DNA from 3 places in the Rhodococcus sp. NPDC127593 genome. Region 3 is predicted to be linked to each of the others. Evidence: riboswitches for the same ligand, from Rfam matches in the RefSeq annotation. Region 3 holds a riboswitch; each other region holds the start of a gene.
The links. A riboswitch is a leader RNA that binds a small molecule or an ion and turns the genes downstream of it on or off. The one in region 3 is predicted to bind cobalamin.

Region 1 (4,316 bases), on a different contig from region 3:
AGATCGGGGGCATCACGGTCACCCGGTTCTCCTACGGAATCCCCGTCTCGGTCGGCGACTTCTCGGCCGACGCCGGCAACGCGCTCGTTCTCACGACCATCCGGGGCAACGCCCGGCACCACCTCGACCACGACGTCACCGCGGACACACCGTCGGGTGACACGTTCGTCGCCGACTGCAGTCGCGTCGACTACCTCGTCGAGTTCTCCCCCGACCACGTCCAGCTCAATCTCACGGTCCCCCACATGTTGCTCGCCGACACGGCTGTGCGGTGGTGGGGATTCGACCCCGGAGATCTTCTCTGGCAACGCAAATGCGTCATCGGGGGCGGCGGATCCGGCTGGCAGGCGCTGCTCGGGTACGCCATGCGGACGACGAAAGAGCTACCCGGACACGCCACGGAGGGGCGCATCGGGCTCAACCTGCAGGAGTTGCTCGTCGGTCACCTGCTCACCGAATGGGCGGCTCGTGCCGGGGTGGACCCGGACAGGTCCACCGGCCCGGCGGCGCCCGGCTATGTGCGGCACGCCGTCCAGTACATCCGGGAGTACGCCCGCGAACTGCCGACCGCCTCCGACATCGCCGACGCGGTGGGTGTCAGCGTCCGCACCCTGTCCGGGTCGTTCCGGAAATACCTGGACACCACCCCGGCCGAATACGTGCGTGAGCAGCGGCTCCAGGGCATCCGGGAGGAACTGCTCACCGCATCGCCGGGGGAGACCGTCGCCTCCATCGCCGGCGCGTGGGGATACGTCAACCTCGGCCTCTTCGCGGCTGCCTACCGTCGCCGGTTCGGTGAGAATCCGTCGCAGACCAGGGCCTTCGGCCCCGTGAGCGGTTGACGAGTCCAGGGACTCCTCAACCACTCACGGGCGCAGCCTAGAGCTCCGCGCGGACCAGCTTCGCCGCGTCGACGAGGTTGCGCAGCGACGCCTCGACCTCGGCGGGACCACGGGTTTTCAGCCCGCAGTCGGGGTTGACCCAAAGCCGTTCCACCGGCACCGCCTTCAACGCCTCCCGCAGCGACGCCGCGATCTCCTCGACGCCGGGCACCCGCGGCGAGTGGATGTCGTACACGCCCGGACCGACGCCGAGGTCGAAGCCGACGGCGTTGAGGTCGTCGAGGACCTCCATGTGCGAGCGGGCCGCCTCGATGGAGGTGACGTCGGCGTCGAGCCTCGCGATGGCCTCGATGACCTCACCGAACTCCGAGTAGCAGAGGTGGGTGTGGATCTGCGTCGAGTCGGAGACCCCGGACGTCGCGAGACGGAACGCCCCGACCGACCAGTCGAGGTACGCCGGCTGATCCGCGGCCCGCAGGGGCAGCAGTTCGCGCAGCGCGGGCTCGTCCACCTGGACGATCCGGATGCCCGCACCCTGCAGGTCCACCGTTTCGTCGCGGATGGCCAGCGCCACCTGGTTGGCCGAGGCGGCCGGCGGCTGGTCGTCGCGCACGAACGACCACGCCAGGATCGTCACCGGACCGGTGAGCATGCCCTTCACCGGACGCTGCGTGAGCGACTGCGCGTACGTGATCCATTCGACGGTCATCGGGTTGCTGCGGCGCACGTCGCCGTACAGGATCGGCGGGCGGACGCAGCGGCTGCCGTACGACTGCACCCAGCCGTTGTCCGTCGCGAAGAACCCGTCCAACTGTTCGGCGAAGTACTGCACCATGTCGTTGCGTTCCGGTTCGCCGTGCACCAGCACGTCGAGGTCCAGCTTCTCTTGCAGCGCAACCACATCGGCGACCTCGGCGCGCATCCGGTTCAGGTACTCGGCCTCGTCGATCTCACCCTTGCGCCGCGCCGCGCGCGCGACGCGGATCTGCGTCGTCTGCGGGTACGAGCCGATGGTCGTGGTCGGCAGCACCGGAAGCGACAGCGCCGACTGGACCTCCCGTCGTTCCGCCGCGGGACTGCGCCCCGGATCGGACGCGGTGAGCGCGTCCAGCCGGGCACGGACCGTGGCGTCGTGCAGACGCGGGTCGGTGTTGCGGGTGGACGCCGCCGCGCGGGCGAGCGCGAATTCGTCGTCGACGGACTCGCGACCGCTGGTCAGTGCGGTGCCGAGCGTGACGACCTCGCGGACCTTCTCGGTCCCGAACGCCAGCCACGACCGCAGCGCCTTGTCGAGGCCGGTTTCCGCGTCGAGCGTGTACGGGACGTGCAGCAGCGAGCACGACGTCGAGACGGCGAGCGAGCCGGTGCTGCCCAGCAGGGTGCCGAGCGAGGCCAGTGCCGCGTCCAGGTCGGTGCGCCAGATGTTGCGTCCGTCGACGACGCCGGCAACGACGTGCTTGCGGGTCAGATCGGGAACCGTGGCGAGAGTGTCGGATCCGGCGACCAGGTCGATCGCGATTCCCTCGACACCGGTCGAGGCGATCGCGGGGAGTGCATCGCCGAGGCTGCCGAAGTAGGACGCGACGAGGATCGCCGGTCGCGACGCGACCGCGGACAACCGGTCGTAGGCTCGCTTGGCCGCCGCGATCTCCTCCGGTGTGCGGTCGGCGACGAGCGCGGGTTCGTCGACCTGCACCCACTCGGCGCCCGCGTCGGCGAGCCGGCCGAGCAGGTCCGCATACAGCGGGACGAGTTCGTCGAGGCGGTCGAGGAGGGGTGCGTCCGAGCCGACGGCCTTCGACAGCAGCAGGAACGTGACCGGACCCACCACCACCGGTCGGGCCGGAATGCCCAGGGCACGTGCCTCTTCGAGTTCGCGGAGCACCTTCGCCGGGTCGAGGGCGAACGTCGTCGACGGGGAGATCTCCGGCACCAGATAGTGGTAGTTGGTGTCGAACCACTTGGTCATCTCGAGCGGGGCGACCGTGTCGTTGCCGCGGGCGGCGGCGAAGTAGCGGTCGAGGTCGTTCTCGATGCCGGCGACACGGTCGGGCAGGGCACCGAGCATCGCCGCGGTGTCCAGCACATGGTCGTAGTACGAGAACGTGTTGACGGGAACGGAGTCGAGCCCGGCATCGCGCAGGCTCGTCCAGGTCTGGCGTCGCAGATCCCGGGCGAGAGCGTCGAGCGCTTCGGCGTCGAGGCGTCCGGCCCAGTACGACTCGACGGCCTTCTTCAGTTCGCGATTCGGACCGATGCGAGGTGAGCCCAGCACGGTCGCGGTGAAAGTGAATGTCACGGTATCTCCAGTTGCGTACGCGGTACGGCTACCACCGGCAAACGGGTACACCTCTCGAGCCCAGGGACGTGCTGCAGCGCGAGAAGGTCTACACGCCCAATCCACGAGGCGGTCACCGTCGGGCACGGCGTGCCCGACACAGTCGGCAGGTCTTCGGACTCGCAGGCAGCCGGTGTGAAATCACACCGGACCTAGTGGCCGTCGCTTCCCAGGCTGTGTGCCCAGTGCATGGTGACGGCGGTCGTTCCTGCTCACCGCTGCGGGACAGTCCCGGATTCTCACCGGGTTCCCTCTCACACGCGAACTCCGGGGAGTCCGACGTGCTTCGACGCCAGGTGCGGTCTTCGGGGCTCCTCACGACCGTGCCGGGCGAACCAGCTGCACGGGCCAGCATAGGCCTTCGGCCCGTGCGCCTTTTTGGTAGCCCCAACTACCAAAAAGGCGCACGGGCGCGAAGCGCCTAAAGCCAGCCGTTCGACTCCGCGGCGCGGACGGCCTCGGCGCGGGTGCTGGCCCCGGTCTTGCCGATCGCCGCCGACAGATGGTTGCGCACGGTACCTGCGGACAGGAACAGTGCGGCCGCGATCGACGCGACCGGCGCACCGTCCCGCGCCGCCCGCAGCACGTCGGTCTCGCGGTCGGTGAGCGGCGATTCCCCGCTGACGAGGCTGTCGGCGGCGAGAGCGGGGTCGACGACGCGCAGCCCGGCATGGACGCGACGTACGGCGTCGGCGAGCTGCCGGGCCGGGGTGTCCTTCACGACGAACCCCGACGCACCAGCCTTGAGTGCCTTGCGCAGGTAGCCGGGACGACCGAACGTCGTCACGATCAGGACGCGGGTCTGCGGCACCTCGTCCCGCAGTGCCGCGGCCGCGGCGATCCCGTCCAGACCGGGCATTTCGACGTCGAGCAGCGCGACGTCGGGGGAGTGCTCGCGCGCCGCCGCGACGACCTCGTCGCCGCGCCCGACCTCCGCGACGACCGTCAGGTCCGCCTCCAGGTCCAGCAGGGCGGCGAGGGCCCCGCGGACGAGTGCTTGATCGTCGGCGAGCAGCAGCCGGATCGTCACGGGACCTCTTCCGTCAGCACGTGCAACGAGAATCCGCCGGGTTGCGGATGGGTGATGACGACCCGGGCTCCGGCGGCGGCGGCGCGCTCCCGAAGGCCCACCAGCC
Region 2 (4,316 bases), on a different contig from region 3:
ATGCCGTGGTGGAGGCGCTGTTCCGCGCGCACTTCGGTGAGGGAGCCGTGATCGACGACCGTGAGGTGCTCGTCGACATCGCGGCGCGGGCCGGGCTCGATGCCGACACCGTGCGCGCCGAACTCGAGTCCGATGCCGGTGCGGACGCGGTCCGCGCCGACCTCGAGACCGCCCGTCGACTGCAGGTGTCGGCGGTGCCGTTCTTCGTCGCGAACCGCCGAATCGCCGTGTCCGGCGCGCAGCCGAAGGACGTGTTCCTGCAGCTTCTGACGCAGGCGAGCGCAGCGCCGGTGAACTAGCGGCGCGCGAAGTACCGGTTGGCGTCGGGCCGGAACATGAGTGCCACCGCACCGATCACCGCCACGAGATGGGTGAGCCGGGCGGTCGCGATCACCGCGACGTCGAGCGTCACACCGGTGACGGCGGACATCGGGTCGTTGCCGGCCGACACCCAGGCGATCGGTTCCATCACGAGCGAAGCGACGCCGAACACGCCGAGACCGATCGCGAGGGTGTTCCGCGCCCACGCCCTGCCACTGCGGAAACGGGTCATGACGAACAGCACCGCGCCGTAGACGACGACGCGGACCGCGAGTTGTCCGGCGAGGCTCCCGACGTCGGCGTCCGGGCCCTGCAATGCCGTCGACGCGTGCGCGATGGCCTCGACCACGCCGGCGAACAAGGCGAGTCCGAGCAGCCAGTACGCGCGCTCGACCGGCTGCGGGACCGAGGGTGCAGTGCGAGTGGTCATGTCTCCATGCTGGTATCGGTGACGTCGCGGCACATCACCCCGGAGAGTGGAGTCCACCCCTACCCGGGTATCGGTGCGACGCGCTTGCCATCACCCCGGACGAGGGGCACATTGAAATGCACGTCGTCGGCAGGGAGGCACTGTGCGCGAGCAGACACGATCCGGAGATGCATGGCCGGCGTTGAAGGTGGACGACTGGACGTCGACGCGGGACACCCTGCACATGTGGACGCAGATAGTCGGGAAGATCCGCTTGGCCCACGCACCGTTGATCAACCACTGGTGGCAGGTCCCGCTGTACGTGAGCCCCCGCGGTCTCACGACGTCGACGATCCCGTACGACACCGACTGTTTCGACATCGAATTCGACTTCGCCGACCACCGACTGGTGATCCGCACGAGCACGGGCGGCACCGGGACGATTGCCCTCGAACCGAAGTCGGTGGCCGATTTCTATGCGGAGACGATGGGCACGCTGGCCGAACTGGGTGTGGCGACGACCATTCTGGCCCGGCCCAACGAGGTGGACCCCGCAGTTCCGTTCGCGGAGGACACCCAGCACTGTTCGTACGACGGGGAGTCGGTGCACCAGTTCTGGCGGCAGCTCGTGCAGGCAGACCGCGTCCTACACGAGTTCCGTTCCCATTTCATCGGGAAGGTCAGTCCCGTGCACTTCTTCTGGGGTGCGCTCGACCTGGCCTGTACACGGTTCTCCGGGCGAACCGCACCGACTCACCCTGGCGGAGCACCGAACTGCGGAGACTGGGTGATGGTCGAGGGCTACTCGCACGAGCTGAGCAGCTGCGGTTTCTGGCCCGGTGGTGGTGTCGAAGGCGCGTTCTACGCGTACGCCTATCCGGAACCGGACGGCTTCGCCGACTACCCGGTCGGGCCTGAAGGAGCTTTCTACAGCAAGGAGAACGGGCAGTTCCTGCTGCCGTACGAGACCGTCCGCACCGCAGACGATCCCGATGCCGCACTGCTGAAGTTCCTGCACAGCACGTACGACGCGGCCGCCGAGCGGGGTGGCTGGGACCGGGCCGCCCTGGAGGCGGACCCGGCCCGATGGGACAGATCCCGCTGACCCCGAGAGGCGGGTCAGGCGGCGTTTGCCGTCGCGGGCGTCGTGGCCCGGGTGGCACGCTCCGTGAGGAACGCGAAGGCCAGTCCGAGAACCAGCCACAACGTGGCCTGCGTCGCGAGGGACGACAGGCGGAACTGCCACAGCAGCACTGCGGGGAAGTCGTCGCCCACTTCGTTGACGGTGGGCAGAACGAGGTATCCGATGGTCACCACCGCGAGGAAGGCGAGAACCGGCGCCGCGATCCGCACCGACAGGAACTCCTGCGCTGCGACGGCCTTCGCCGCGAAGACGGAGGCCACCACCGCGAGCAGGCCCAGCACGACTGCGGCGAGCCACAGCCAGGTGCGCTGGGTGATCGTTTCGGGGTCTCCGACAGCGGGCGGGTTGGCGGGGTACTTGAAGAACGGCACCGCCTCGATTGCCAACCAGCCCAACGTGGCCAGTGTCAGCCCGAGCAACGGCCCCGACAGCGTCGTCACCCGACGCGCGTAGTTCGCGACGACGGCGAAGATCGCTCCCAGAGCCAGGCCCGCGAGGGACGTGGCGAGGAACAGTCCGAAGCGCTGTCCGTCACGGCTGACCAGTGCTTCTTCCTCGTCGTGCGAGTGCCCGGCCGGCTCTTCTGCCTGGGTGGCGTCGTGCGAGTGGACTTCGGCTTCGGAAGCGCTGTGCGACTCTTCGATCGCGATGGCCGCATCGATGTGTGACTCACCGAGGACGAAGGCGACGCCACCGGCCAGGATGCCTGCGATCAGGCCGGCCAGCAGACCACGGATGAGGAGTTTCGCGAAGGAATCGGTCAGTGGCATGGCAGACCCAGGAGGTGGCGGCCGTCGTGCATCAATTCATGCATGTACATGCCACTGCGCGAAATCGCGCCCTGGTCGAAACCAACGAGATAGAGAGCGAGCATCGCGAACAGAACGATCGCGAAAGAGATGACGGCGAGGCGGGTCGTGTCGACCGACGAGCCGGGTGCGTAGGCGAGTGCCATAGTTCCTCCTGGGATTTCGCGTCCCCTAGGTCCAGGCGATGGCCGCAGTATCTGGCTGTCGAGGTGGCTCCCGTGAAGGACTACTCCGATTTACAGTGGCGCGACCGCTCCGGGATTGCACCGGATTCCTGCCGAACCATCGCTTTGTCCTGCGAACTTTTGCACCCGGCGGGCCGCCGTGTCAATCCTCCCGCTCGGCCCCGACTCTCAGCTCTTGCTCGCCGCCGCGACGTCGAGCACGACCTCGAACTCGAGCAGGGAAGCTCCGGACGCCACCGGCTTCTTCTGCTCACCGGCGTGTGCTTCCCTGGCCGGACCGTCGCGCCACGCCGCGAATGCCTCTTCGCTCTCCCACTGGGTGACGACGAAGTAGCGGCTCTCGCCCTTGACTGGGCGCAGAAGCTGGAAGCCGAGGAAGCCGGGGGAGTTCTCCACGGCGTGCGCCCGCGCCGCGAAGCGCTTCTCGAGTTCGGGGCCCGCGCCCTCGGGAATTTCGATTGCGTTGATCTTCACCACTGCCATGCGGGCGAGGTTACTCCGCTAGCGTCGGAGGGGTGGCGGGTGAGAGTGCGTTGCACGACGAGGGCGGGACGGGACAGCCGATTCTGCTCCTGCACGGGCTGATGGGCAGCGCGCGGACGTGGGGGCGGCACGTGCCGTGGTTGCGCGAACACGGCCACGTCTTCACCTTCGACGCCGCAGGTCACGGCAGGCCCGCACCGTCGCGGTTGACGACGGAAGCATTCGTGGAAGACCTGGTCGTCGCGCTCGCGCCCTTCGCCGGGCCGTGGGTGGTGATCGGTCATTCGATGGGCGCCCTGCACGCGTGGTGCCTGGCGGCCGAACACCCGGAGAAGGTGTCGGCGCTCGTGCTCGAAGACATGGCCCCCGACTTCCGGGGCCGTACCGCCGCGGACTGGGCGGCGATGATCTCGAACTGGCCGCAGCCGTTCGCGACGCGGGAAGACCTCTTCGAGTTCTTCGGTCCGGTTGCCGGACAGTACTTCCTGGATTCGTTCGAGAAGTGCGCCGACGGCTGGTACCTGCACGGGGACGTCGACACGTTCCGCGACATCTCCGAGGAGTGGGGCGGCAGGCACTTCTGGGACCAGTGGGCGTCGATCAGCGTTCCGGCCCTGCTGATCGAGGGAGAGTTCACGATCACTCCCGAAGGTCAGATGCGGACCATGGCGGAGCGGCACCCGGGCGCCGAGTACGTCCGCATCGAGCAGGCCGGGCACCTCGTCCACGACGACCAGCCGGAGCAGTACCGGAAAGTGGTCGAGGCATTCCTCGACGGGCTCGGCTGAGCGTTTGGCAGTCAGTTCCCCTCGCCCGCGAGGGCGAAGAGGCCGTCGTCGGTCTGCTCGACGAGTCCGTCGATCAGCAGGGAGTGGAGGGCGCGGTCGCGCTGCCCGGGATCGCCGAGCCACACCTGGTCGAGCCGGACGCGTTCGACGGGGGCGGAGCTCTCACGGAGTACGGCC
Region 3 (4,316 bases):
GCGATGACGATTTCACCGGCGGGATCCTGCGAGCGGTCGACGTACAGTTCGCCCGGCGCCGGTCCCCAGTGCTCCTCGACGCCCTCGCGCAGTTCCGCGGGCAGCGCCGAGAACCACTCGCGGTAGCGGGCGGCGGAGATCCGGATCGGGTTGCCCTCGAGCTGTTCCGCGGTCAGCCAGTCCGGGTCCTGGCCGCCGGCGGCGATGAGGGCATGGATCAGCGCGTCGCCGTCCTGGGCTGCGAGACCGGGCACTGAGTCCGGCCCGTCCGCGGGGCCCAGGTCGTATCCGGCGGCTCGCATCTCGGTGAGCAACCTGATGGCACTGGCCGGGGTGTCGAGACCGACGGCGTTGCCGATGCGGGCGTGCTTCGTCGGGTACGCCGACAGCATCAGAGCGATCCGGCGGTCGGATGCGGGGATGTGCCGGAGTCGGGCGTGCCGGACGGCGATGCCCGCCACCCGGGAGGCGCGCTCGGCGTCGGGAACGTAGGTGGAGAGACCGTCGGCGTCGATCTCCTTGAACGAGAACGGCACCGTGATCAGCCGGCCGTCGAACTCGGGGACCGCGACCTGGGTGGCGACGTCGAGCGGCGACAATCCGTCGTCGTTGGACTCCCACGACTCACGGCTGCTGGTCAGGCACAGTCCCTGCAGGATCGGCACGTCCAGCGCGGCCAGAGCGGCGACGTCCCACGCCTCGTCGTCGCCACCGGCCGAGACGCCGGCCGGCTTGGTGCCGCCGGCGGCGAGCACGGTGACCACCATCGCGTCCGCCCGGCGCAGCGTGTTCAGCAATTCCGGCTCGGCGGTGCGCAGCGACGCACAGAAGATCGGCAGCGGAGTGCCGTCAGCCGCCACGACGGCGTCGCACAGCGCCTCGATGTAGCGGGTGTTCCCGGCCAGGTGCTGGGCGCGGTAGTAGAGAACGGCGATTGTGGGGCGCTCCGGGTTCGCATCGGGAGCGAACGGCGCGACACCCCAGCTCGGCAGGTGGACCGGCGCCTCGAAACCGTGACCGGTCAGCAGCACGGTGTCCGACAGGAAGTGATGCAGCTGGGCGAGGTTGTCGGCGCCGCCCTCGGCGAGATAGTTGTGTGCCTCCGCCGAGACACCGGCGGTGACGGTCGAGCACTCCATCAGTTCGGCGTCCGGGGCATGCTCGCCGCCGAGGACCACCACGGGCAGTCCGCTGGCCAGGACCGCGGCGAGGCCCTCTTCCCACGCCCGGCGGCCGCCGAGGATGCGCACCACGACCAGGTCGGCGCCGTGGAGCAGCCCCGGCAGATCCTCCTCGACCAGCAGCCGGGCCGGGTTGGCCCAGCGATAGTCCGCCCCGCTGGCGCGTGCGCTGAGCAGGTCGGTGTCGGAGGTGGAGAGCAGCAGGATCACGTGTGGAGCCTTCCTGGGGGTGTCGCGCCCCGTGGCAGTGGTCCCGTGCGGAACCGTAGGTCGGAGGACGGCAGGTGAGGGTCTGGCTCGCCCACCGGTTTCGGCGAGCTCACAGTGGCGCGACCGCGCCGGATTTTCACCGGCTTCCTCTCCTGCTGCCGCAAGTGCTGGTGATGCTACCTGGGGCCGGACGTAACCTGGGACCATGGTCGACTCCCGTTCCCGCCCCGATGCATGCCCCGGCGCGCTGCAGGTCCACCAGGCCGCGGACGGTGCGCTCGCCCGGGTGCGCCTCCCCGGAGGTGTGCTGACCTCTCCCCAGCTGCAGACCCTCGCGGAATCGGCCCGCGACCTCGGGAGCGGCGAGATCGAACTGACCTCCCGCGGCAACGCGCAACTGCGGGCGGTCCGCGACCCGCAGGAGTTCGCCCGCCGCCTCGCCGACGCGGGCCTCCTGCCGTCGGAGACGCACGAACGGGTCCGCAACATCCTCGTCTCACCGCTGACCGGCCGGATCGGTGGTCTCGCGGACCTTCGGGATCTGGTCGACGAACTCGATCGGACGTTGTGCGCGGACTCCGCGTTGGCGGACCTGCCGGGCCGCACCCTGTTCACCCTCGACGACGGGCGCGGCGACGTCTCGGCGCTCGGCGGCGATTTCGGCGTCCATGCGGTGAGCGAGACGGAGGTCGCCCTGGTTCTCGCCGGTCGCGACAGCGGCGCCCGGGTCACGACGACGGAATCGGTGACGGTGCTCCTCGACGCCGCCCGCGTCTTCCTGGAACTGCGCGATCAGCACTGGCGGCTGTCCGAGATCGCCGACGGTGCCGAACGGACCCTGTCGGCATTGGCGCTCGCACCGACCGCCGACCCGGTGAGCGGGTTCGACGAGCATCGGCCACCGATCGGATGGCTGGACCAACCGGACGGCACCGTGACCCTCGGCGGCGGTCTCGCGTTCGGGACCCTCGACGCCCGGCTGGCGGAGTTCCTCGCCGCGGTCGAGAAGCCGGTGATCGTCACGCCCTGGAAGTCGGTGTTGCTGTGCGATCTCGACGAGTGGTCCGCCGAGCAGATCGTGCGGGTCCTCGCCCCGATGGGCCTGATCTTCGACGAGAACTCACCGTGGCTGAACGTCAGCGCCTGCACCGGGCAACCCGGCTGCGAGAAAGCGCTCGCCGATGTGCGGGCCGACGCGCGGGACGCCGTCGCGAGCGGCGAACTCCCGGTGGAGGGCCGACAGCACTGGTCGGGCTGCGAGCGGTGCTGCGGGCGGCCCAAGGGTGAGGTCGCCGACGTCGTCGCCACGGAGACGGGTTACCGGGTTGAGGAGCCGTGACCGCGGTGCCTCTATCGTGAGCGAATGATCGAGTACATCCGAGACGGCGCGGAGATCTACCGCCAGTCCTTCGCCACGATCCGCGCCGAGGCGGATCTCAGTGCCTTTCCCGAGGACGTCTCGCAGGCCGTGGTCCGCATGATCCACGCGAGCGGTCAGGTCGACCTCGTCGACGACGTCGCGTTCACCCCCGGTGTCGTCAAGGCTGCCCGCGCGGCGCTGGCGGGCGGCGCCCCGATCCTGTGCGACGCGCAGATGGTCGCCGCCGGCGTGACCCGGAAGCGTCTCCCCGCGGACAACGAGGTGCTCTGCACGCTGCGCGACCCCCGGGTCCCGGTGCTGGCGGAGCAGATCGGGAACACCCGTTCGGCAGCCGCCCTCGAATTGTGGGGCAGCAAACTCGAGGGTGCCGTCGTCGCGATCGGCAACGCCCCGACCGCGTTGTTCTACCTCCTGGACATGATCGAATCCGGCGCACCCCGGCCTGCCGCGATCGTCGGCGGTCCGGTCGGTTTCATCGGTGCGGCGGAGTCGAAGGAAGCGCTGATCGAGCACCCGAGCGGACTCGACTATCTGCTGGTCCGCGGCCGCCGGGGTGGCAGTGCCATCACGGCTGCGGCGCTGAATGCGATTGCGAGCGAAGTCGAATGAGCTCCGAAGAGCGGGTGACCGGCAAACTGTGGGGCGTCGGTATCGGACCGGGTGACCCGGAACTGGTGACGGTCAAGGCCGCGCGGGTCATCGCCGAGGCCGATGTGGTGGCGTTTCACAGCGCCCGGCACGGCAAGAGCATCTCCCGCGCGGTCGCGGCGCCGTACCTGCGTGAGGGCCAGATCGAGGAGCATCTCGTCTACCCCGTCACCACCGAGACCGTCGACCACCCCGGCGGATACCAGGGGGCGATGGACGAGTTCTACGAGGAGGCGTCGCAGCGACTCGCCGCCCACCTCGAAGCCGGCCGCTCGGTGGCGCTCCTCGCCGCAGGCGACCCGCTGTTCTACAGCTCCTACATGCACATGCACAAGCGGCTCGCGCACCGCTTCGAGGCGGAGGTGATTCCCGGGGTCACGTCGATCAGCGCCGCCTCCGCCGCGCTGGCGATGCCGCTCGTCGAGGGCGAGGAAATCCTCACCGTCCTGCCCGGAACGCTGCCGCGCGGCGAGCTGACGCGGCGCCTGCGGGAGACCGACGCCGCCGCCATCCTGAAACTCGGACGCACCTACCCGGCCGTCCGGCAGGCGTTGAAGGACTCCGGCCGCATCGACGAGACATGGTACGTCGAGCGGGCCAGCACGACCCGGCAGAAGATCGACGCCGCGGACGACGTCGCGGACAGCGACGTCCCCTACTTCTCGATCGCCATCGTGCCCAGCCCGTCGAACGCACGCCGCGACGACGCGGCACCGAAGGGTGAACTCGTCGTCGTCGGGCTCGGTCCCGGCGATCAGGCATGGACGACACCGGAAGTGCAGCACGAACTGTCACTCGCCACCGACATCGTCGGCTACGGCCCCTACATCGACCGGGTCCCCGAACGTCCCGGTCAGCGCCGCCACTCCAGCGACAACCGCGTCGAGGCCGAACGC

Region 1: it holds a riboswitch for cobalamin, as region 3 does, so the genes downstream of both, metE (5-methyltetrahydropteroyltriglutamate--homocysteine S-methyltransferase) here and ACFVJ3_RS17225 (cobaltochelatase subunit CobN) in region 3, are expected to answer to the same signal.
Region 2: it holds a riboswitch for cobalamin, as region 3 does, so the genes downstream of both, ACFVJ3_RS19250 (CbtB domain-containing protein) here and ACFVJ3_RS17225 (cobaltochelatase subunit CobN) in region 3, are expected to answer to the same signal.

What each region holds. Positions count from the first base shown of each region.
Region 1 covers NZ_JBHXWI010000048.1:65,155-69,470, reverse strand. Annotated here, with positions in the region: gene ACFVJ3_RS35440 (AraC family transcriptional regulator) at 1-842, shown strand, start outside; gene metE (5-methyltetrahydropteroyltriglutamate--homocysteine S-methyltransferase) at 880-3,141, opposite strand; cobalamin riboswitch at 3,268-3,476, opposite strand; gene ACFVJ3_RS35430 (response regulator) at 3,602-4,210, opposite strand; gene ACFVJ3_RS35425 (sensor histidine kinase) at 4,207-4,316, opposite strand, start outside.
Region 2 covers NZ_JBHXWI010000019.1:90,344-94,659, reverse strand. Annotated here, with positions in the region: gene ACFVJ3_RS19270 (DsbA family protein) at 1-299, shown strand, start outside; gene ACFVJ3_RS19265 (hypothetical protein) at 296-751, opposite strand; gene ACFVJ3_RS19260 (DUF5996 family protein) at 894-1,835, shown strand; gene ACFVJ3_RS19255 (CbtA family protein) at 1,850-2,644, opposite strand; gene ACFVJ3_RS19250 (CbtB domain-containing protein) at 2,635-2,829, opposite strand; cobalamin riboswitch at 2,852-2,985, opposite strand; gene ACFVJ3_RS19245 (antibiotic biosynthesis monooxygenase family protein) at 3,037-3,351, opposite strand; gene ACFVJ3_RS19240 (alpha/beta fold hydrolase) at 3,384-4,139, shown strand; gene ACFVJ3_RS19235 (A/G-specific adenine glycosylase) at 4,151-4,316, opposite strand, start outside.
Region 3 covers NZ_JBHXWI010000016.1:142,772-147,087, forward strand. Annotated here, with positions in the region: gene ACFVJ3_RS17225 (cobaltochelatase subunit CobN) at 1-1,391, opposite strand, end outside; cobalamin riboswitch at 1,447-1,590, opposite strand; gene cobG (precorrin-3B synthase) at 1,597-2,730, shown strand; gene ACFVJ3_RS17235 (precorrin-8X methylmutase) at 2,755-3,381, shown strand; gene ACFVJ3_RS17240 (precorrin-2 C(20)-methyltransferase) at 3,378-4,316, shown strand, end outside.